DNA from 2 places in the Bradyrhizobium sp. 1(2017) genome. Region 1 is predicted to be linked to the other one. Evidence: predicted binding sites of a transcription regulator. Region 1 holds the regulator's gene; the other holds the start of a gene.
What was found. Region 1 encodes PhoB, which activates phosphate uptake and scavenging genes when phosphate is short. Its sites were predicted from a motif close to TGTCATNNANCTGTCAT; they were not measured.
Positions count from the first base shown of each region.

Region 2: a site for PhoB is predicted at 2,877-2,893, ahead of HAP40_RS32945 (YdcH family protein). Genes of this name have one in related genera too.

Region 1 covers NZ_CP050022.2:7,512,619-7,517,029, reverse strand. The annotation lists gene pstA (phosphate ABC transporter permease PstA) at 1-775, shown strand, start outside; gene pstB (phosphate ABC transporter ATP-binding protein PstB) at 772-1,593, shown strand; gene phoU (phosphate signaling complex protein PhoU) at 1,605-2,321, shown strand; gene phoB (phosphate regulon transcriptional regulator PhoB) at 2,344-3,051, shown strand; gene HAP40_RS35625 (GcrA family cell cycle regulator) at 3,296-3,808, opposite strand; gene HAP40_RS35620 (aspartate aminotransferase family protein) at 4,279-4,411, shown strand, end outside.
Region 2 covers NZ_CP050022.2:6,944,911-6,949,321, reverse strand. The annotation lists gene HAP40_RS32975 (5-(carboxyamino)imidazole ribonucleotide synthase) at 1-403, opposite strand, end outside; gene purE (5-(carboxyamino)imidazole ribonucleotide mutase) at 400-888, opposite strand; gene HAP40_RS32965 (GGDEF domain-containing protein) at 1,030-1,740, shown strand; gene HAP40_RS32960 (hypothetical protein) at 1,743-1,994, opposite strand; gene HAP40_RS32955 (hypothetical protein) at 2,077-2,295, opposite strand; gene HAP40_RS32950 (YdcH family protein) at 2,445-2,651, opposite strand; gene HAP40_RS32945 (YdcH family protein) at 2,980-3,162, shown strand; gene HAP40_RS32940 (NAD(P)/FAD-dependent oxidoreductase) at 3,335-4,411, opposite strand, start outside.

The DNA of each region.
Region 1 (4,411 bases):
CTTCGGCGTCACCTGGCTCGCACTGATCCTGGCCACGCTGCTCTACAACGGCCTGGCCGGGCTCAACCTCCAGGTCTTTACCGAAAACACGCCGCCGCCCGGATCGAACGAGGGCGGCCTGCTCAACGCCATCGTCGGCTCGCTGATCATGACCGTGATCGGCGTCGGCATCGGCGCGCCGCTCGGCCTGTTCGCCGGCACCTATCTTGCCGAGTACGGCCGCAACGACAAGCTGACCTCGGTCATCCGCTTCATCAACGACATCCTCCTGTCGGCGCCCTCGATCATCATCGGCCTGTTCATCTATGGCGCCGTGGTGGTGCCGATGCGCGGCTTCTCGGCCATCGCCGGCGCGCTGGCGCTCGCCGTGATCGTGATCCCGGTCGTGGTGCGCACCACCGAAGACATGCTGCTGCTGGTGCCGAACCCGCTGCGCGAGGCGGCCTCCGCGCTCGGCCTGCCGCGCTCGCTGGTGATCAAGCGCATCGCCTATCGTGCCGCGCGTTCAGGCCTCATCACCGGCGTGCTGCTGGCGACGGCCCGCGTCGCGGGCGAGACCGCGCCGCTGTTGTTCACGGCGCTGTCGAACCAGTTCTTCAGTCTCGGCCTGAACAAGACGATGGCGAACCTGCCGGTCACCATCAATAACTTCGTGCAGAGCCCCTACGAATATTGGAAGCAACTCGCCTGGAGCGGCGCGCTGCTCATTACCCTGACCGTGCTTGCCTTGAACATTGGCGCGCGCATCCTTGGCGCCGAGAGGACCGCAAAATGAGTGAAATGTCTGTTTCCGTAAGTGCGCCGACCGTTCATCCCGGCTCGCAGCCGCTGCCCGAGGCCCCTGCCAAGGTCACCGTGCGCAATCTCAATTTCTATTACGGCGAGCATCACGCGCTGAAGAACATCAATCTGACGCTCGGCACCAACCGCGTCACGGCCTTCATCGGCCCATCGGGCTGCGGCAAGTCGACCCTGCTGCGCATCTTCAACCGGATGTACGATCTCTATCCGGGCCAGCGCGCCGCCGGCCAGCTTTTGCTCGACCAGACCAACATCCTCGATCCCAAGCTGGACCTCAATCTGCTGCGCGCCCGTGTCGGCATGGTGTTCCAGAAGCCGACGCCGTTCCCGATGACGATCTACGAGAACATCGCCTTCGGCATCCGCCTCTACGAGAAGATCTCGAAGTCGGAGATGGACGACCGCGTCGAGAAGGCGCTGCGCGGCGGCGCGTTGTGGAACGAGGTCAAGGACAAGCTCAACGCCTCCGGCCTGTCGCTCTCCGGCGGCCAGCAACAGCGCCTCTGCATTGCCCGCACGGTCGCGGTGCGGCCCGAGGTGATCCTGTTCGACGAGCCCTGCTCGGCGCTCGATCCGATCTCGACTGCCAAGGTCGAGGAGCTGATCCAGGAATTGTCCGAGAATTACACGATCGCGATCGTCACCCACAACATGCAGCAGGCGGCACGCGTCTCCGACAAGACCGCCTTCATGTATCTGGGCGAGCTGATCGAGTTCGACGACACCAGCAAGATCTTCACGTCGCCGACCGATCGGCGCACGCAGGATTACATCACCGGCCGGTTCGGCTGAGGAGACGGGACATGGGTTCTGAACATACCGCAAAGGCCTTCGACACCGACCTCCAGGAGCTCACCCGCCTGGTCGCAGAGATGGGCGGCATCGCCGAGCGCATGATCGTCGATTCCGTCGACGCGCTGATCCGCCGCGATGTCGCGCTCGGCCAGCGCGTCGTCACCATCGACGCCGAGCTCGATGCGCTGCAGAAGCGCATCGAGGAGCGCGCCGTGCTCACCATCGCCCGGCGCCAGCCGATGGCGGTGGATTTGCGCGAGATCGTCGGCGCCATGCGCGTCGCGACCGATCTCGAGCGCATCGGCGACCTCGCCAAGAACATGGGCAAGCGCGTCGCGGCGCTGGAGACGGACTTCCATCCGCTGAAACTGTTCCGCGGCCTCGAGCACATGACCGATCTCGTGCAGCAGCAGGTCAAGTCGGTGCTGGACGCCTATGCCGCGCACGACCTGCCGGCGGCGATGGCGGTGTGGAAGGGCGACGAGGAAGTCGATGCCATCTGCACCTCGCTGTTCCGCGAGCTCCTCACCTACATGATGGAGGATCCGCGCAACATTTCGTTCTGCATCCATCTGATGTTCTGCGCCAAGAATATCGAGCGGATCGGCGATCACGCCACCAACATCGCCGAGACCGTGTTCTACATGATCGAGGGGCAGGCGATCACCGACAAGCGGCCGAAGGGCGACATGACGACCTTCGCCACGACGGTCCCGAATACCTGATTGCTTAAGGAGCGACGACCACATGGGCGCACGCATTATGGTGGTTGAAGACGAGGAAGCTCTCACCGAGCTTCTGCGTTACAACCTCGAAGGCGACGGCTATGACGTGGAGACGGTGATGCGCGGCGACGACGCCGACACCCGCCTCAAGGAACACATCCCCGATCTGATCGTGCTCGACTGGATGCTGCCGGGGCTATCGGGCATCGAGCTGTGCCGGCGGTTGCGCACCCGTCCCGAGACCAAGCAGCTTCCTATCATCATGCTCACCGCGCGTGGCGAGGAGAGCGAGCGGGTGCGGGGGCTCGCGACCGGCGCCGACGACTACATCGTCAAGCCGTTCTCGGTGCCGGAGCTGCTGGCGCGCGTGAAGGGCCTTCTGCGGCGGGCAAGCCCGGAGCGGCTGGCCACCGTGCTCGCCTATGGCGACATCGAGCTCGACCGCGACAAGCGCCGCGTGGCGCGCTCGGGCCGGCCGATCGATCTCGGCCCGACCGAATATCGCCTGCTTGAGTTCTTCCTGGAGCATCCCGGCCGCGTGTTCTCGCGCGAGCAGCTGCTCGACAGCGTCTGGGGCCGCGACATCTACATCGACGAACGCACCGTCGACGTCCACATCGGCCGCCTGCGCAAGCTGCTCAATCTCGGCCGCGAGCAGGACCCGATCCGCACCGTTCGCGGCGCAGGCTATGCGCTCGATGATCGGTTCGCGAAGGCCGAGCAGACGTAAGGTTTACGAGCTTTTGGTTGGCAGCTGTGTCCACAATCTCAGCTGTCGTCCCGGGGCGCGCGCTGCGCGAGCCCGGGACCCACAACCACAGGACGTGGCTTGACGAAGACTCGGAGTGACCATCTCGCGCAACAATTGCGCGCCTTGTGGTTATGGATCCCCGCGTTCGCGGGGATGGCACCGAGGAGTTGGAGCCGTCATCGTGTGACGGCTGCAGTCTTGTCGATCAGAGAATTGCTCTAACTCACCGCGTGCTCGGCTTGGCCGGTGCACGCCGGCGATCGGCGGCCGGCTGATAGGCGACGCGCGAGTGCTGGGCGCAGTAGGGCAGGCCGGACAACGCCTTGCCGCCGCAGAAGAAGAAGTCCGGGCTCGAGGGATCGCCGACCGGCCAGTGGCAGGTCGCCTCGTTCAATTCCAGCAGCGACAGCCGCTGGCTCATCGGCACCACGTTGTCGTAGGTGACGGGCTCGGCCTCAACCTCGACCTCGAAGGCTTGGGCCAGCGCGGTGTTGCCGCGCGAGATCGGACGGGTCACTCGCATCATATGCTGCGCCGGGCGCGCCTTGCGCGGCCGGGGCGCGGCAGACGACGGACTCTTGGCGCGGCCGGACAGGCCGAGCCTGTGGACTTTGCCGATCACGGCATTGCGGGTCACATTGCCGAGCTCGGCCGCGATCTGGCTGGCCGAAAGTCCGGCCTCCCAGAGCTTTTTCAGCTGCTCGACGCGATCGTCGGACCAGGTCAAAACCGTCATTGCACCCTTTCCCTCGCTGCCAGGCCAGCCATCCTGGGGCCTCACAGCGAATGCCTAAGCCTTGAAAAACCCGTGCCGCCAGAATCCCTTAAGGCTCGCCGGGCGCGTGACTAACGCCCGAACGTTTACGCCGGTACATGAGGACTCTTGGGATCAGAACCGCTGCACGAGATGTCGTATCTGACAGGCCAAACGCTACAATATGGCGTGACTCCCGCGCAAGAGTCCGCCGACTCGCTTCCACATGTTCCGTGGTGAAAACCCCGCAAAATCGGCACCGCAAGACTACGGATTCAGCGTTTCGCCAGGCTTTCCGGGCGGCATTGACACCCGTCTTGCCAGGCATAAGATAGTGACGCGTGCCGCCCTTAAAAGGCGGCACGTTTCGTTTTCCGGACCGGTCGATGGTGCGCTGCGCAAGGCATGCCAGGCAGGTCTCAACGTCCAAATTCAACATCCAAGTGATGATCATGACCAACAGCGCCGCGCCGCATCTGCTTCCCGTTTTTGCCAGGGCCGACCTTGGTTTCGAGCGCGGCGAGGGCTGCTGGCTGATTGCGACCAATGGCGATCGCTATCTCGATTTCACGTCGGGTGTTGCGG
Region 2 (4,411 bases), 570 kb from region 1:
CGACCGACGTCACGTCCGCATAGGCGGCGGTGCCGATGCCGAGCTTCGTCACAAAATCCTTTTCGGCGAGCCGGTCCTGGGTGGTCTCGAGGATCTTGCGGTTGGGCAGCACAGGGCGGCGCGCATCCAGCACCATCGCGGCGGCCGCCGGCACGTTCTCGAATTCGTAGGTGATGACGTCGACGTCATTGGCGAACAGCTCGAGCGCCTCGACATCGGCATATTCGGCGCAGGTCGCGTTCAAGACCACGTCGAAGGCCGGCGAATCCGGATCGGGCGAGAACACCTGGCAGCGCAGCCCGAGCCGCGCCGCGGCCATCGCCAGCATCCGGCCGAGTTGTCCGCCGCCGAGGATTCCGATGGTGTCACCGGGCTTCAGCGTCACCTGCTTGGCGTCGCTCACGCCTTGTCCTCCGGACGTTCAGCAACCGCCTCGGTCTGCGCCTTGCGCCAGGCGGCAAGCCGATTCGACAGCGCGGGGTCGGACAGCGCCAGCACGGACGCTGCCAGCAGCGCCGCGTTGGTGGCGCCGGCCTTGCCGATGGCGAGGGTGCCGACCGGGATGCCTGCGGGCATCTGGACGATCGAATACAGCGAATCGAGCCCCTTGAGGGTCTTCGATTCGACGGGCACGCCGAACACCGGCAGTTCCGTCAGCGCCGCCGCCATGCCTGGCAGATGCGCGGCGCCGCCGGCGCCGGCGATGATGACCTTGTAACCGGCCGCCTTGGCGCCCTTGGCGAAGGCGAACAGGCGGTCGGGGGTGCGGTGGGCCGAAACGATGCGGGTGTCGGCGGCAACGCCGAGCGCGGCAAGCGTATCGGCGGCATGCCGCATCGTGTCCCAGTCCGACTGGCTTCCCATGATGATGGCGATCGGCGCGGTCATGACGTCAATTGTGCTCGGAAAACAGAAAGATAGGCCAGATTAACGGTTCCGGCCGGTGGCTCGCAAGGCGGTGGCAAGGAGAAGGGAATGCACTATCCTGTCTTGGTGAATCCCCGCAAGCCTTCATTGAGCAGGATGCCCATGAAGAAACCAAAAAGGGCGCGTGCTGCGAAGGCCAAAATGGGCCGGAAGACCAGCGCCAGGCGTCCCGAAGCCGGCCCCAAGCGTCCCGCCAGGCCGCGGCAGCGCCGTACGCCGGCCGATGGCGCGACCGACACGCTCAAGGCGACGATCCGCGGCTTGCGGAGCAAGCTGAAGGCGGCAGAGCGGCGGGTCGCGGAACTCGAGGCGGCCGCCGACACCGATTTCCTGCTCGAGATTCCGAACCGGCGCGGTTTCGAGCGCGAGCTCAGCCGCGCCATCGCCTACATGAAGCGCTACCGCGCCAGCGGCGCGCTGATCGTGCTCGACGTCGATCGGCTGAAGCCGATCAACGATTCCTTTGGACATGCCGCCGGCGACGAGGTGCTCAAGGCGATTGCTGCGACGCTGATGCGGCAGGTCCGCGCCTCGGACGTGGTCGGCCGTCTTGGCGGCGACGAGTTCGCGCTGCTGCTGTGGAATCTCAGCGAGACCGATGCCAAGGCGAAAGCCGCCATCTTCGAGCAGGCCATCGACGACTTGTCTTTCACCTTTCGGGACCACCGGGTGACGGCGGGCGCCTCCGCCGGCGTCGCGCTGCTGGGAGCGCAGTCCGACGCGGGTCGCGCCCTGGAGGAGGCCGATGCCGCCATGTATGTGCGCAAGGCGCACCGGCGGCACGAGCCGCGGATCAGGCTGGTTGGCGACTGAACCTACAGCGTGGCGAGATCGTCCGGCACGTTGCCGAATTTGCGCAGCAGCGTGGCGTCGCCGAACTCGCCAGTCATGGGATCGCCGCTGCGGCTGAACGCCACCGCGCCGATGTTGCCCGCGCCGCGCGACAAGATCTCGGCGCGCCGCAACGCGGCCGTCGAGCTCTGGCACTCCTCGGCGGTGCCCGCGACAGGCGAGCCATCTGCATCGATCAGAAAAGGCATTGCAACGTAATAGGTCACATCGGACATGGCGTTGCTCCGGGTGGGGGTATGATCCGGCTTTCCGGATCATGGTCAAACGGCAACCTCAGCGCGATTTGCGTTTGAGAGCTCAGGCGGCGCTGCTCTTGCTCCGCATCTTGCTGTGCGAGGTCTCCGGAATGCAGCCGGCCGATATCGCCGCCTGCAACTCCTCCAGTTCGGCTTCCAGATATTCGTTGGCCATGATCAGCGCCTTGATGGTGCTGCGCAGATTGCCGTCGCACATCGCGATAGCCTGATCGCAGGCTTGTTCATAATGGCTGTTGTCGAGAAGGGCGGTGGCTGACATCTGCGTTGTCCTTCTGGCTTGTATCGGTGGTTGCCCGTTGGCGCTTCCGCTGGCGTTTTTCTGGGCGCCGGGATGTCACGAATGTTCCTATTTTGTTCTTTTCGAGTCAAGCGGATTCGGATGTGGCGAGCCGCCGCGAAAGACTTGGCTCAGGCAATGATGTCGGGCGTGATCTGGTCTTCGATGAACGCGATGCGATCGCGCAACAACAGCTTGCGCTTCTTCAGCCGCTGTAACCGCAATAGGTCGGGGGCTGGCGATTGATGCAGTGCATCGATCGCCGCATCGAGATCTCGGTGTTCCTGCTGCAACCGGGTGAGCTCCGTTTCGAGCTCACGCTCGTCTTCATTGGTCATGTCTGCGGTGGCCGAAAACCGGTAGGCGTGAGATCTGGGCTGTGGATGCCCTGTGGAAATTATCGTCCTTGTGCGGCGTGACCGCAAGCGATCTGCGGTTCTCGTCCGCCGGTCTCCCGCAACATATTTCTGCGGGTCGCCGCGGCGCTCCGCAAGCGCATTGATATCATGGATTTTTCCCGAGCGGTTCCGTACTCACGCTTCGTTACATATGAATTTTCAAAAATGAAGCTGCAATGACGGATACCCATCGACAGAACGAATCGGTGATGTAGACTTCGCCGTCCGGATCGAATCCTGAGGTTCAGCCCTACCGAGGAGGTTTCGAATGACAATTCAGGCACATCTTGTTGAATTGGAACGGAAGCACAAACTTCTCGAAAACGAATTGCACGAAGCTCTCGTGCACCTTTCAACAGACGACCTGCAAATTGTTGAGTTGAAGCGCCGAAAGTTGATGGTCAAGGACCAGATCGAGCGTCTGAAGCACTCTGGCGACACGCTCCACTAGTACCCCCGTAACAGCGTAGAGTTGACCCTAACCCTTTCACGCAGGGATGAGAGTCTTTGTGCTCGTCCCTGCTGCAAGGGTATGCCCGCGCAGAGCTAATTTGCGCGGGGTAGATTCTTGGTGAACGCGTTTTCTAGATGCGACCCGACAATCTACGTCGCTCGAAAACGCTTCAAACCTTTGCGAGCTCGGCGACGTGATCGGCGATCGCGAGCGACGACGTCAGTCCCGGCGATTCGATACCGAACAAATTGATCAAGCCTGCAACGCCATGATCGCGCGGGCCCTGCATCAGAAAATCCTGCGTGGCCACTGCCGGCGGCACGATCTTCGGACGGATGCCCGAATAGCTCGGCATCAACGCGCCGTCAGGCAGCGTCGGCCAGTATTTGCGGATCGCCGGGTAGAAGCGCTCGGCGCGTGATGGATCGACCTCGTAATCGATCGTCTCGATCCACTCGACGTCGGGGCCGAAGCGGGCCTGCCCTGCCATGTCCAGCGTCAGATGCACCCCCAGCCCGCCGGGCTCCGGCACCGGATAGATCAGGCGCGAGAACGGCGCCCTGGCATTGCAGCTGAAATAGTTTCCCTTGGCGAGATAGGCCGGCGGAATGCGATCCAGCGGCATGCCCTCGATGTTGCGCGCCAGATGCGTTGCCGCGAGCCCCGCGGCGTTGACGAGGAGGCTGCATTGCAGCGTCATCGGCGCCTCGCCGCCAGCCTCGATCTCGATAATCCCGGCTTCCGCCTTGGCGCGCACCAGCGGCGTGTGGAAAGCGAACGCCGCGCCTGCCTCTTCGGCTTCGCCGCGCAGCGAAAGCATGTAGGCGTGGCTGTCGATGATCCCGGTCGACGGCGACAGCAGCGCGGCATCGCAGGCAAGCGCCGGCTCCAGCGCGCGTGCGGCCTCGCCCGGAAGCAGCCGCATGTCGAGCACACCGTTGGCCTCGGCATGCGCCTTGATCGATTGCAGCTTCTCGGTCTCCTTCGCGCTGGTCGCGACGATGAGCTTGCCGCAATTCTTGTGCGGGATGCCGCGCTCGATGCAGTAGCGATAGAGCGCGTGCTTGCCGTCGACGCACATGCGCGCCATCCAGCTGCCGGCGCGGTAGTAGATGCCGGCATGGATCACCTCGCTGTTGCGCGAGGAGGTGATGGTGCCGATGGCCTCGGCTTCCTCGAGCACGATGACCTCGCGCCCGGCCTGCGCGAGCTTTCGAGCCACCGCGAGCCCGACCACGCCGGCTCC